One region of the Thermanaeromonas sp. C210 genome, then DNA from elsewhere that is predicted to be linked to it. Evidence: riboswitches for the same ligand, from Rfam matches in the RefSeq annotation. Region 1 holds a riboswitch; the other holds the start of a gene.
What was found. Region 1 has a riboswitch for thiamine pyrophosphate ahead of thiC (phosphomethylpyrimidine synthase ThiC). Riboswitches for the same ligand answer to the same signal wherever they lie in the genome.
Positions count from the first base shown of each region.

Region 1 (5,919 bases):
ACCGGGTAAAGATAACCGATGAGGCCCTGGAGGCGGCGGCGAGGCTTTCCGACCGCTACATTACGGACCGTTACTTGCCGGACAAAGCCATAGATCTCATAGACGAAGCAGCTTCCCGGGTACGGTTGGCCCTATACACGGCACCAAAGGATCTGAAAGACTTGGAGGCCCGCCTGGAAGAGATCCAGAAGGAAAAGGAGGCCGCCGTTCACGCCCAGGAATTTGAGAAAGCGGCCCAGCTGAGGGACCAGGAGCGGGCCCTCAGGGGAGAGCTGGAGGCGAAGAAGGCCACCTGGGAGAAGGAAAAGGGCCTGGAGAAGTCTACCGTTACGGCAGAGGATATTGCTTATATCGTATCCAGCTGGACGGGAATTCCTGTAGCCCAGCTGGCCCAGGAAGAAACCGAGCGGCTCCTGCGCCTGGAGGAGATACTCCACCAGCGGGTTGTGGGCCAGGACGAGGCGGTGCGGGCCGTGTCGCGGGCCATCCGCCGGGCCAGGGCGGGGCTTAAAGATCCGAAGCGCCCCATCGGCTCCTTTATCTTCCTGGGACCCACCGGGGTGGGCAAGACGGAGCTGGCCCGGGCCCTGGCCGAAGCCCTCTTCGGCGACGAGGAGGCCATGATCCGGCTGGATATGTCCGAATATCAGGAGAAGCACACCGTGTCGCGGATGATCGGTGCGCCTCCCGGCTACGTGGGATACGAAGAGGCTGGCCAGCTCACCGAGGCGGTGCGCAGGCGCCCCTACAGCGTGGTGCTCTTTGACGAGGTGGAAAAGGCCCATCCGGAGGTGTTCAATGTCCTCCTCCAGGTACTGGAGGACGGGCGCCTGACGGACGGCAAGGGCCGTACAGTGGACTTCCGCAACACGGTCATCATTATGACCTCCAATGTGGGCGCCTCCACCATCAAACGCGAGAGCATGGGCTTCAAAGGCAGTGCCGTTCAGGTGGCGGCCGACTCCTATGAGGAAATGAAAAAGCGCATCATGGAGGAGCTGCGCCGGACCTTCCGGCCGGAGTTCTTGAACCGCATTGATGAGATCATCGTGTTCCACGCCCTGGGGCGGGAAGATATTAAGAGAATCGTCGATCTCATGCTGGGAGAGCTTAACCGGCGCCTGAAGGACAGCGGCCTGGAGGTAGAGGTGACGGACGAGGTCAAAGAAATTCTGGTCAAGGAAGGTTTCGATGAGGCCTATGGCGCCCGGCCTTTGCGGCGGGCCATCCAGACCCTGATAGAAGATCCCCTCTCCGATGAAATGCTGCAAGGGAAATTTGCGCCGGGTGACAAAGTGGTGGCGACGGCCGAAGAAGGCAGGATTGTGTTAAAAAAGTCCGGGTCCTAGTACAAGGGGGCCGGCTGCGCCGGGAGCCACCGGGGGGCAAAATTTAGTACGAGCCGGGTGGAGATACCCGGCTTTTTGTTATAATAGGACAAGAAGGTTTGACCCAATAGGGACGGGTGATTCTAACCCATGAAGGTTTTGGGTATAGCGGCCAGCCCCCGGCGCCTGGGCAATAGCGAGCTCCTGCTGGATCTTGCCCTGGAGGGGGCAAGGGAAGGCGGAGCGGATACCCATAAAATAGTTCTGGCCGGACTCGGGATAAATCCCTGCAGGGGATGTGAAGCCTGCCGCAGGGGAAAATGCGTACAGCGGGACGATATGGACCTGCTTTATCCTAAGCTGGAAGCCGCCGATGCGGTTATCCTGGCGTCGCCCATCTATTTTTACGGCCTGACGGCCCAGGCGAAGGCCATGGTGGACCGCTGCCAGGTTTTCTGGAACCGTTCCCGGCAGGAACTCATCGAAGTAGACAGATCTCCCAGACGGGGGGTCCTTATCGCCGTGGGGGCCACCAGGGGGGCTAAACTGTTTGAAGGCGCGGTTTTGACCGCCAAGTATTTCTTCAAGGCCCTGGACATGAGCTACTGGCGGGACCTCTTGGTGAGGGGAGCAGACGAGTGGGGCGCCGTCCGCCGCCGCCCAGAAGTTCTGGCGGAGGCTCGCAACCTCGGGAAGGATTTGGTCCTTACTCATTATCATTCCTGACCTGGCTGTGGAAAAGTTCGGTGAGCGTTTGTTCGGGTTCTCGTACTCTTACCCGGCTGGTGACCTCTGTGACACCCCGGGCTTTGGCAGCCGCCCGTCTGGCGGCCTCAATTTCATCCGGATCTCTGACGTTGCCCTGGAGGATGACCGTACCCTTGACGCTCTCGGCACCTATGTGGCGCCGGTTTACTCGGGGATCGGCGGCCAGTTCTTGGGCTACCTCCAATTCCACTTCTTTATCGGTGATAGGGCCGTCGGTGCTGACGGATATGGCGTTGTCGACCCTTTTAATGCCCGGCAGGCCGGAGGCCAGTTCTTCTGCCCTTTGTTTTTCAATTAACGTATCCACTGTTCCCTGCAGGCGGGCTTCCCCCTCCACCACATCCGCGTTTAGAGCGTAGCCGCGCAGGTCCTTATCGCTCTCGAGGAGCTCTTGGAGCTTTTTCTTGAGTTGCGCGTCTTCTTGGCGGGCCATGTCCATCCCTTCCCCTTAGACGAATATACTCGGGTATTATTTTGCCTCCTCCGGCCCCTTTTTAGCACGAGGGGGCAGGAAAATCTTTTTCGGCGGCGAATAATACCACTACCGCAGAGTTGTATACCAGCTACCCCGGGGGTGCCCGCAAGGGCTGAGAAGTGCTGCGGCACTAACCCTTGGAACCTGATTCTGGGTAATACCAGCGGAGGGAAGTGGGGCAATAGGAACTGATCAAGAGGCCACCTGTTTCCCGGGGTGGTTTTTTTGTACGCAGGGGCCAAAATAAAAAGGAGGCGTGGTATACCAAATGACCCAATTAGAAGCTGCCCGGCAGGGAAAGATAACTCCCCAGATGGAGCGCGTAGCTGCTAAAGAAGGCGTGGACGTCGAAGTGATACGGCAGCGGGTGGCGGAAGGCACTGTGGTAATTCCTGCCAACCTCCACCATACCAACCTGGATCCCTGCGGCATCGGCCAAGGTTTGAGAACAAAAGTTAACGCCAATATCGGCACTTCTACGGCTTTTCCGGATATAGCGGAAGAGCTGCGGAAACTGGAGGCTGCCCTGGAAGCGGGGGCCGACGCGGTGATGGATTTGAGCACCGGCGGGGACATCAATGCCTGTCGTCGTCAGGTGCTGGCCCGCTCCCCGGCGGCGGTAGGCACCGTGCCCATTTACCAGGTTACGGTAGAAGCGCAGAAGCGTCACGGAAGTATGGTGGGCTTTACGGCCGATGAATTGTTTGACGTGATTGAAGCTCAAGCTGCGGATGGCGTGGATTTTATTACCGTGCACTGCGGCGTCACCCTGGAAGTGGTTGAGCGCTTGCGCCGGGAAGGGCGGGTGGCGGACATCGTAAGCCGGGGGGGTTCCTTCCTGGTGGGCTGGATGCTCCATCACGGGGAGGAAAACCCCCTTTACGTCCAGTTTGACCGGCTCCTGGACATTGCCCGGCGGTACGATGTGACCTTGAGCTTGGGCGACGGCCTGCGGCCCGGCTGCCTGGCCGATGCCACGGACCGGGCCCAGATCCAGGAACTGCTTGTCCTGGGCGAATTGGTGGACCGCGCGCGGGCCGCGGGGGTGCAGGCTATGGTAGAGGGACCCGGCCATGTACCGCTGAACCAGGTTGAAGCCAACATCTTGTTGCAGAAGCGCCTCTGCCGTGGAGCCCCCTTCTACGTTCTGGGGCCGATTGTAACCGACGTGGCCCCGGGTTATGATCATATCACCGCCGCCATAGGAGGAGCCATAGCAGCGGCCGCCGGGGCGGATTTCATTTGTTACGTCACCCCTTCCGAGCACTTAGGGCTTCCCACGGTAGAGGACGTGCGGGAAGGTGTTATAGCCGCCCGCATAGCCGGCCATGCCGCCGACCTGGTCAAGGGGGTCCCGGGGGCCTGGGAATGGGACCGGGCTATGGCCAGGGCCCGCAAGGCCCTGGACTGGGAAAAACAGATAGAGCTGGCTTTAGATCCTGTGAAGGCCCGGCGTTATCGGTCCGGGCGTAACGAAGCAGAGGCCGAGGCTTGCTCTATGTGCGGCGACTTTTGTGCCATGCGCATAGTAGGGGAATACCTGGGCAAGACTATGGAGAAGTGTTAGGGGAAGGCTTTGGGCCGGCCGGCGGCGGGCCACTTTAGGTCCCGGCCGCCGAACAGGCCAGCAGTACTTGGTCGGCTCCCGCCATGCCCACACGGGCCAGGCTGGCCACATTGTCCAGGGTTTGGTCTACGGTTTCGGCAATGAGGCCTGAAGGAGAGGCCGTCAGGCCCTGGAGGGTGAGGAGGGCGGTTTTCAAACCCGTTTCCACTCCTACCATAACCTTCAGGCTGCACGAGGGCTTGGCACCGTCGCAGATTATACCGCTTAAACTGCCGGCCAAGTTGCACAAAGTGCGCGTCACCGGGGTAGAATCGCTCCCCAAGAGCCAGAGGCTGGCGGCGGCGATTCCCCAGCTCCCTGCAAAGGCGCTCCCGCATACCCGGGAAAGGCGTCCCAGTTTGTTTTTGGCCCACAGGGTTACGGCGGCAGAAAGGGCCAGGGCCTGGAGCCCTCGGCCCTGCCCAGCCCTGAGCCCCTTGGCCACCAGCCATACGGGCAGCAGGCTGGTGATGCCCTGGTTTCCGCTACCCCCCAGGGTGGCCACCGGTAGGGGCACACCGGACATGCGGGCGTCTACGGCCGCGCAGGCCACGGCTTGGGCGGCCAGGCACACGCCTGCCCAGTTAAAATCGTGGCGGCCGGCGGTTGCAATTTGGCGGGCGATATGCAGGAGGCCCCGGCCTGTACCCAGGCCGCTGCCCTTACGCAAGCCGTGCCGGGCGATGGCCAGATTGGTCTTCGCTGCTTCCTGCAGGAAGGTTAACTTGCCGGGGTCCAGTTGGCTGGCCAGGTGGAAAAGTTCGGTAAAGGTAGTGTTTTCCCAGATACTTTTCGGGGGCTCTGGCCAATTAACGGGCTTAAGGTTATGATGGTTAAGACAGGGGCCTTCTAGGGCTACCAGATTGGTATGATGGTGGCGAATACAGGCCCGGGCCCTATGTACGTTATTCCTAACCTGGGCTTCGATATATAAGTCCTGGAGGGAAGAATCAAAGAAGGCCCTCGCGCGGCCGCTGCGGAACAACTCTTCGGCCTTCACAGCGTCGCGGGGGTCCAGGTCGGCAAAAAGGAGGAGTTCCTTTTGGGGGCTTAAGAAGGCTCCCAAAGCAGCGCTCATGGCCGGGCCTTTTAAAGAAGTATAGGGTAAGCCCACGGCAAGGGCATTGCGGTAGGTTTGGGGATCCAAGACTACTTTGATTTCATGGGGTGGGGCGCCCAGGGCGGCGGTGGCGTAGGCCACGGCTAGGGCGATGGCCGCCGGTTCGGTGCACCCGATGGCCAACTTTATTTCCTTCCGCAGTTCTTCCAGTAATAATTCCCCGCCCATCATATGTTACTCATCCTTTTCTTCAAAAATTAACTGTAACTTAATTATAACACGATAAATGATATAATGTCCATAATTAATCGGTCGTCAGGCTGGTGAAGTTCGAGTGGCAAGGGTGCGGCTCAAGAGAAATGAAGAAATGCGGGTTAAAGACGGTCACCCCTGGGTTTACAGGACGGAGATAGAGGAGATTTATGGCTCTTTTGAACCGGGCGATATAGTGGAAGTAGAGGATAACCGCGGCAGATTCTTAGGCCGGGGATACATAAACCCGGTCTCCATGATCACGGTTCGCCTGCTGACTTATCAACGCGACGAAGAAGTTGATGAAAGCTTCTGGCGGCGGCGCCTGTTGGCTGCCTGGAATTACCGCCAGCAGGTCCTTAAGGGGGCCGATACGGATTCTTACCGGGTGGTATTCGGCGAGGCAGATTTCCTGCCCGGTTTGATTGTA
Region 1 is NZ_BLWF01000002.1:333,029-338,947, reverse strand. Features, by position in the region: gene TAMC210_RS05745 (ATP-dependent Clp protease ATP-binding subunit) at 1-1,349, shown strand, start outside; gene TAMC210_RS05740 (flavodoxin family protein) at 1,479-2,054, shown strand; gene TAMC210_RS05735 (BON domain-containing protein) at 2,035-2,529, opposite strand; TPP riboswitch at 2,657-2,760, shown strand; gene thiC (phosphomethylpyrimidine synthase ThiC) at 2,840-4,138, shown strand; gene TAMC210_RS05725 (L-serine ammonia-lyase, iron-sulfur-dependent, subunit alpha) at 4,173-5,468, opposite strand; gene TAMC210_RS05720 (class I SAM-dependent rRNA methyltransferase) at 5,572-5,919, shown strand, end outside.

Region 2 (5,919 bases), 240 kb from region 1:
CTGCACCAGTATGCGGGTGGCCTCAATGGTGGCTACCGGATCAGGAAGTAGGGTTTCTTCATCCCCTATAACTTCCAGCTTGATCATATCCGAAAGACCGGCTTCCCGGGCCAGCCTGGCCAGCCGTACCGCTTCATCCACCGTATAGGCCCCGGCGGTATTAGGCAGTAGAGTGATCTTCTTTAAATCCAGATAATCCAAAATGGAAGGCTCATTGCTGCCCAGGTTTAGGCGCCTCACCGCTACGGTAACAATTTCAGCTCCTGAGGCCTCTATAGCCTTCTGCATAACTTCCATACTGGAATACTTACCGGTACCTACCATTAGACGGGAATTGAATTCCCTGCCGGCAATTACTAATTTATCCGTCATCTCTTAAACCTCCTCAAAGCTATTTAACCTTTTCCCCCTGGTCTGCCTGAAAGGGGGGACATATTAACCGCCTCCTACAAAACGGACGATCTCGATCTCATCCCCTTCCTGCAACACCACCTTCTCGTACTCCTGCTTGGGTACGATGGCCCGATTGCGCTCCAGGGCCATATAACGATAGTCGATACCCAGTTGCCGGAGCAGCCCGGCCACGGTCGTGCCCGGGTGGACCTCCCTTTTCTCACCATTCACCATAATCTGCATCTTTCTTGCAACCCTCCTTTTCTTTTCGGCTTATCCTCCCCGAGCTCACGTCCCTCCTCTATCCCCGTCCAAGGCCCGGCGGAACTCCCTGACCGCCGCTGCAGGATCAGTAGCAGCCATAACGGCCGACATGACGGCCACTCCGCTGGCCCCCGCCGCCAGGCAGGCCTCCACCCTCTCCACGGTAACCCCGCCCAGGGCCAACACTGGTATACCAATCTCCCCTGCAACTTCCCCCAGGGCCTCTAACCCCCGGGGCGGCAAACCCTTCTTGGAATCGGTGGCAAATACATGGCCGAAGAGCAGGTAGTCGGCGCCACTCCGGGCAGCCGTCAAAGCTTCTCCCCGGTTGTGTACGGATACCCCGATGAGGGCGTTGGGCCCCAGTAGCCTCCTGGCCGCTTCCACCGGAAGAGAGCGCTGCCCCAAATGTACGCCGTCCAGCCCTGCCGCCATGGCTATATCCACCCGGTCGTTGATTAGAAGCCTGGTGTTCGCCGGCAACGCCCTTCGCAGCTTGCAGGCCAGCCGGTAGAGCTCGCTTGCAGGAAGGTTCTTTTCCCGTAATTGGAAAAAGTCTACTCCTTCCAGTTTAGCCGCCATAACCTCCAGGGGATACCGGGTAAGCTGTTGGTTGCTTATTACATATAGCCAGGCCACCCGTCATCACCCCCTTCCAGGCCGACTTCTATCCCCTGCGAGGGCTTGGTCGTTTTCCCGCAGCCGGCCATGCAAGGAACGGATACGAAGCACGGCTTCCCTGCCGTCCGCCATAAAGATAAAAAGGGTGCACCTCCGCAAGGAAAGTACACCCTTAAATCACCGGCTTTCTTTTCCCTCCGCAGGCATTATCCTGAACAGGTTCAGCGGGTCAGGTGCTCACTAGCCCTTTCTCAGCCCCTAACAGGAGCTCCCCGTTGTCAAATACACTATTATATTAGAATTTATTTTAACTCTCCTAGCCCGGCCCGGCAAATCCCGTCGCCAGCTCCAGCGGCCGTTTCTTGCCCCATACAGGCCCTCTTTCCGCCCTTTTCGTGCTTTTCCCTCTCCTTTTCAATTTCTATACACCCTTCCTGTCCCGTCCTCCGCCCCCGTGGGGGGCGTAAAAAAGTAAAAAAGGATACCCTCCTCGCGAGGGTATCCTTTTATTGCCCGGCAGTTTTTAGTAATCCATGTTGGGCGGCATGGGCTGGTTCTTCTCTTCCTTGGGAATTTCGGCCACGAGAGCCTCGGTGGTCAGCAGCATGGAGGCGATGCTGGCCGCATTCTGCAGGGCACTGCGGGTAACCTTAGCAGGATCCACGATACCGGCCTTAATCATGTCCACATACTGCTCGGTTACCACGTCGAAGCCGATGGGCGGCTTTTCGCTCCTGACGCGCTCCACAATTACCGAGCCTTCCAGACCGGCATTGGCGCAAATCTGCCGCAACGGCTCCTCGAGAGCCCTCTTAACAATCCTTACGCCCACTGCCTCGTCGCCGTCGGCCTCGATCTTATCCAGCACCTGGATGCAGTGGATGAGGGTCGCTCCGCCGCCCGGCACAATGCCTTCCTCCACGGCCGCCCGCGTAGCCGCCAGGGCATCCTCCACGCGGTGCTTCTTCTCCTTAAGCTCGGTTTCCGTAGCCGCCCCGACCTTGATAACCGCTACGCCGCCGGCCAATTTGGCCAAGCGCTCTTGAAGCTTCTCACGGTCATAGTCGGAATCCGTCTCTTCGATCTGCTTCTTGATCTGGGCCACCCGGCCGGCTACAGCGTCCTTGCTGCCGTAGCCTTCCACGATGGTGCACTTTTCCTTAGCGATCTTGACTTTCTTGGCCCGGCCCAGCATTTGGAGCTCCACGTTTTCCAGCTTAACGCCGAGATCTTCGGAAATGAAGGTGCCACCGGTGAGGATGGCAATATCCTCCAGCATGGCCTTGCGCCGGTCACCGAAGCCCGGAGCCTTCACCGCAGCGCAAGACAAAGTGCCCCGCAGCTTATTGACCACCAGGGTGGCCAGGGCTTCGCCTTCTACATCTTCCGCAATGATCAAAAGGGGTTTGCCCGTCCGGACGACCTTCTCCAGCAGGGGGAGCAGGTCGTTAATGGCCGAGATTTTCTTTTCGTGGATAAGTATATAGGGCTCTTCCAGCTCCACTTCCATGGCCTCGGCATTAGTTACAAAGTAGGGGGAGATGTATCCGCGGTCGAACTCCATACCTTCAACTACGTCTACGGTGGTGGTGGTGCCCTTGGACTCTTCGACGGTTATCACGCCGTCCTTGCCCACCTTCTCCATAGCTTCGGCAATGAGCTCGCCGATGCCCGTATCATTGGCAGCAATGGAGGCCACGTGGGCAATGCTTTCCCTGGACTCCACCGCAATGCTCATCTTCTTAATCTCTTCCACCACGGCGTCCACGGCCCGGTCGATGCCCCTCTTAATGAAAATGGGATTGGCCCCCGCCGTGACGTTCTTGAGGCCCTCCAGCATAATGGACTGGGCCAGGACCGTCGCCGTCGTGGTGCCGTCGCCGGCTACGTCATTGGTCTTGGAAGCCACTTCCCGGCAGAGCTGGGCGCCCATGTTCTCCATGGGGTCCTTCAATTCGATTTCCTTGGCCACCGTTACGCCGTCTTTCGTTATAACCGGCGAACCGAACTTGCGTTCCAGGACGACGTTGCGACCCTTGGGGCCCAACGTAACCTTGACGGCCTGGGCCACAGTATTGACACCCCGTTCCAGGGCTCGCCGCGCTTCTACGTCAAAGGCTAATTGTTTAGCGGCCATAGTGTGTCCCAACCTCCTTTTAAGGTGTCATATCGCCCGCTGAATTTATTCTTTCACGGCCAGAATATCGCTATCGCGGATGATCAGGTATTCCTGCCCGTCCACTTTGACCTCAGTTCCGCTGTACTTGGCAAAGACCACCCGGTCACCCACCTTAACTTCAGGCGCCACCCGCGTACCGTTGTCCAAGATCCGGCCCGGACCTACTGCCACCACTTCCCCTTCCTGGGGCTTCTCCTTAGCGGTGTCCGGCAGAACAATGCCTCCTTGGGTCTTTTCCTCGGTCGAAACTACCTTGATTACCACCCGATCGCCAAGAGGCCGGAGCATAGAAGTTATCCTCCCTTCAGCGTACAAATTTTGTTAGCACTCACCTGAGGTAAGTGCTAACAGCCAAATATTATATTAATACATGGGCTTTCTGCTTGTCAATAGGTCGCGGTTCTAAAAAAGAATTTTTTGCCTGCGCAAATTTACGTTGATCACTATACCCAGGGCCAACAAGTTGGTCAGCATAGAACTGCCGCCGTAGCTGAAAAGGGGGAGAGGAATGCCGGTCACCGGCATGATGCCTATGGTCATGCCCACATTGACCAGCACATGAAAGGTAAACATGCAGCAAACCCCGGTAACCAGGAGGGCACCGAAAAAGTCCTTGGCCTGGTTGGCGATGCGGATCATCCGGTAAAGGAGCAGGAAATACAGGGCTAGCACCCCCAGGGTGCGAAAGAACCCGAGTTCTTCTCCTACCACCGAAAAGATAAAGTCGGTGTGGTGCTCAGGTAGAAAATTGAGCTGGACCTGGGAACCCTGGTGTAGCCCTTTGCCCCAGAGGCCGCCAGAGCCGATGGCTACCTGGGACTGGATAATGTGGTAACCGGCTCCACGACCCCCTTCTCCGTCGTTATAGGGATCTAGCATGACCACCAACCTTTTGAGCTGGTACTCCTCCAGAGGCAAGGGCATGCCCCAGTTGAAGTGCGCGTAAAGGGCCAGGCCGGTGGCCAAAGCAACTCCCCCAACTAAAGCAAAGAAAAGGCGTGAATTCACGCCGGCCACATATAGCATGCCCCCCAGAATGGCCACGAACACCAGAGCGGTTCCCAGGTCGGGCTGTTTGAGTACCAGGAGCATGGGCCCGGCCACATGCAGAAAGGGGACCAACAGATCCCTCAGACGGTTTAATTTACCCTGGCGGCCATCCAACAAACTGGCCAGAGTGATAATAACCATTAGCTTACTGAACTCCGAGGGTTGAAACTGGAAAAATCCTAGATCGATCCAGCGCTGGGCTCCCTTGGCCTCACTGCCTATAACGAAAACTGAAGCCAGCAATAGGAGGTTGAAGACGTACAGGGGTAACCGATACCGCTTAAGCTGCTGGTAATCTATGGCCAAAGCCGCCAGGATACCTATCAATCCCAGGGCGATAACCATCATTTGCTTTTTAACGTAATAGTCGGGTCGCGAGGTTATGCTGGCGGCCGCACTGTCCAGGACCAGGAGGCTGATACTTAAAATGGCCAGCACAGTGGCTACCAAAACATAATCTAAGTTGCGCCATAGTTTGCGGTTAAACATCTTCTTTCGCCACCTTGTCCCTCTAATTATACAAAAAAGCAAGCCCCGCCGGTAGCTTCGCGGGGCCTGACTTTCTTTCATACGGTGGCGTGCCTCGTTTATACTCCAGAGGGCTAGTATGTAACGCTTTGTTCGCCGCTGGCCTTAAAGGTTCGCTTGATGCGGAGGATGGGAATGTTGGCCACCAGAGCAACCGTATCGTTTTCCCGGCTCAAACTAACTTCCAGCCCGGCGGCGTCGATCTCCAGGTACTCGGAAATAACCTTAATCAAGTCTTCCTTCAAGGCCTCCAGCAGGTGAGGCGATACCCCTACCCGGTCGTGGACCAGCACCAAGCGCAGCCGCTCCTTGGCCACCTTCTTGCTGGAGCTCGTTTCGCGTCCAAAAAAACGCAACAGGAAATCTAACACCGGTAGGTCCCCCCTTAACCTAGGCCAAAGAGCTTCCTCAATTTGGCCACGATACCTTCATTGCCCTCCAGATTCAGCAGGGGTACTTCTTCACCCAGGAGACGGCGGGAAATGTTGTGGTAGGCCTGTCCGGCCCGGGAACGTTTGTCCAGAATAGCCGGTTCCCCCTTGTTGGTGGAAACCACGATCATCTCGTCCTCCGGCACCACTCCCAGGAGGTCAATGGCCAGGATCTCCAGCATATCGTCGATATCCATCATATCTCCGCGGCGGACCATGTCCGGCCGTACGCGATTGATTATGAGGCGCGGCGCCTCCATTTCTGCCGCTTCCAGCAGGCCGATGATACGATCGGCATCGCGCACGGCCGCCACTTCCGGCGTAGTCACCACAACGGCCTTTTCCGCTCCGGCAATGGCATTCTTAAAGCCCATTTCAATGCCGGCCGGGCAGTCGATCAGCACAAAATCAAAATCTTCTTTTAGCTGGTCGCACAGGTCCATCATCTGGTGT
Region 2 is NZ_BLWF01000002.1:97,009-102,927, forward strand. Features, by position in the region: gene TAMC210_RS04575 (thiazole synthase) at 1-372, opposite strand, end outside; gene thiS (sulfur carrier protein ThiS) at 436-636, opposite strand; gene thiE (thiamine phosphate synthase) at 682-1,296, opposite strand; TPP riboswitch at 1,453-1,563, opposite strand; gene groL (chaperonin GroEL) at 1,802-3,415, opposite strand; gene groES (co-chaperone GroES) at 3,461-3,745, opposite strand; gene rodA (rod shape-determining protein RodA) at 3,860-4,996, opposite strand; gene minE (cell division topological specificity factor MinE) at 5,110-5,406, opposite strand; gene minD (septum site-determining protein MinD) at 5,421-5,919, opposite strand, start outside.
Region 2: another riboswitch for thiamine pyrophosphate. It lies ahead of thiE (thiamine phosphate synthase); the one in region 1 lies ahead of thiC (phosphomethylpyrimidine synthase ThiC).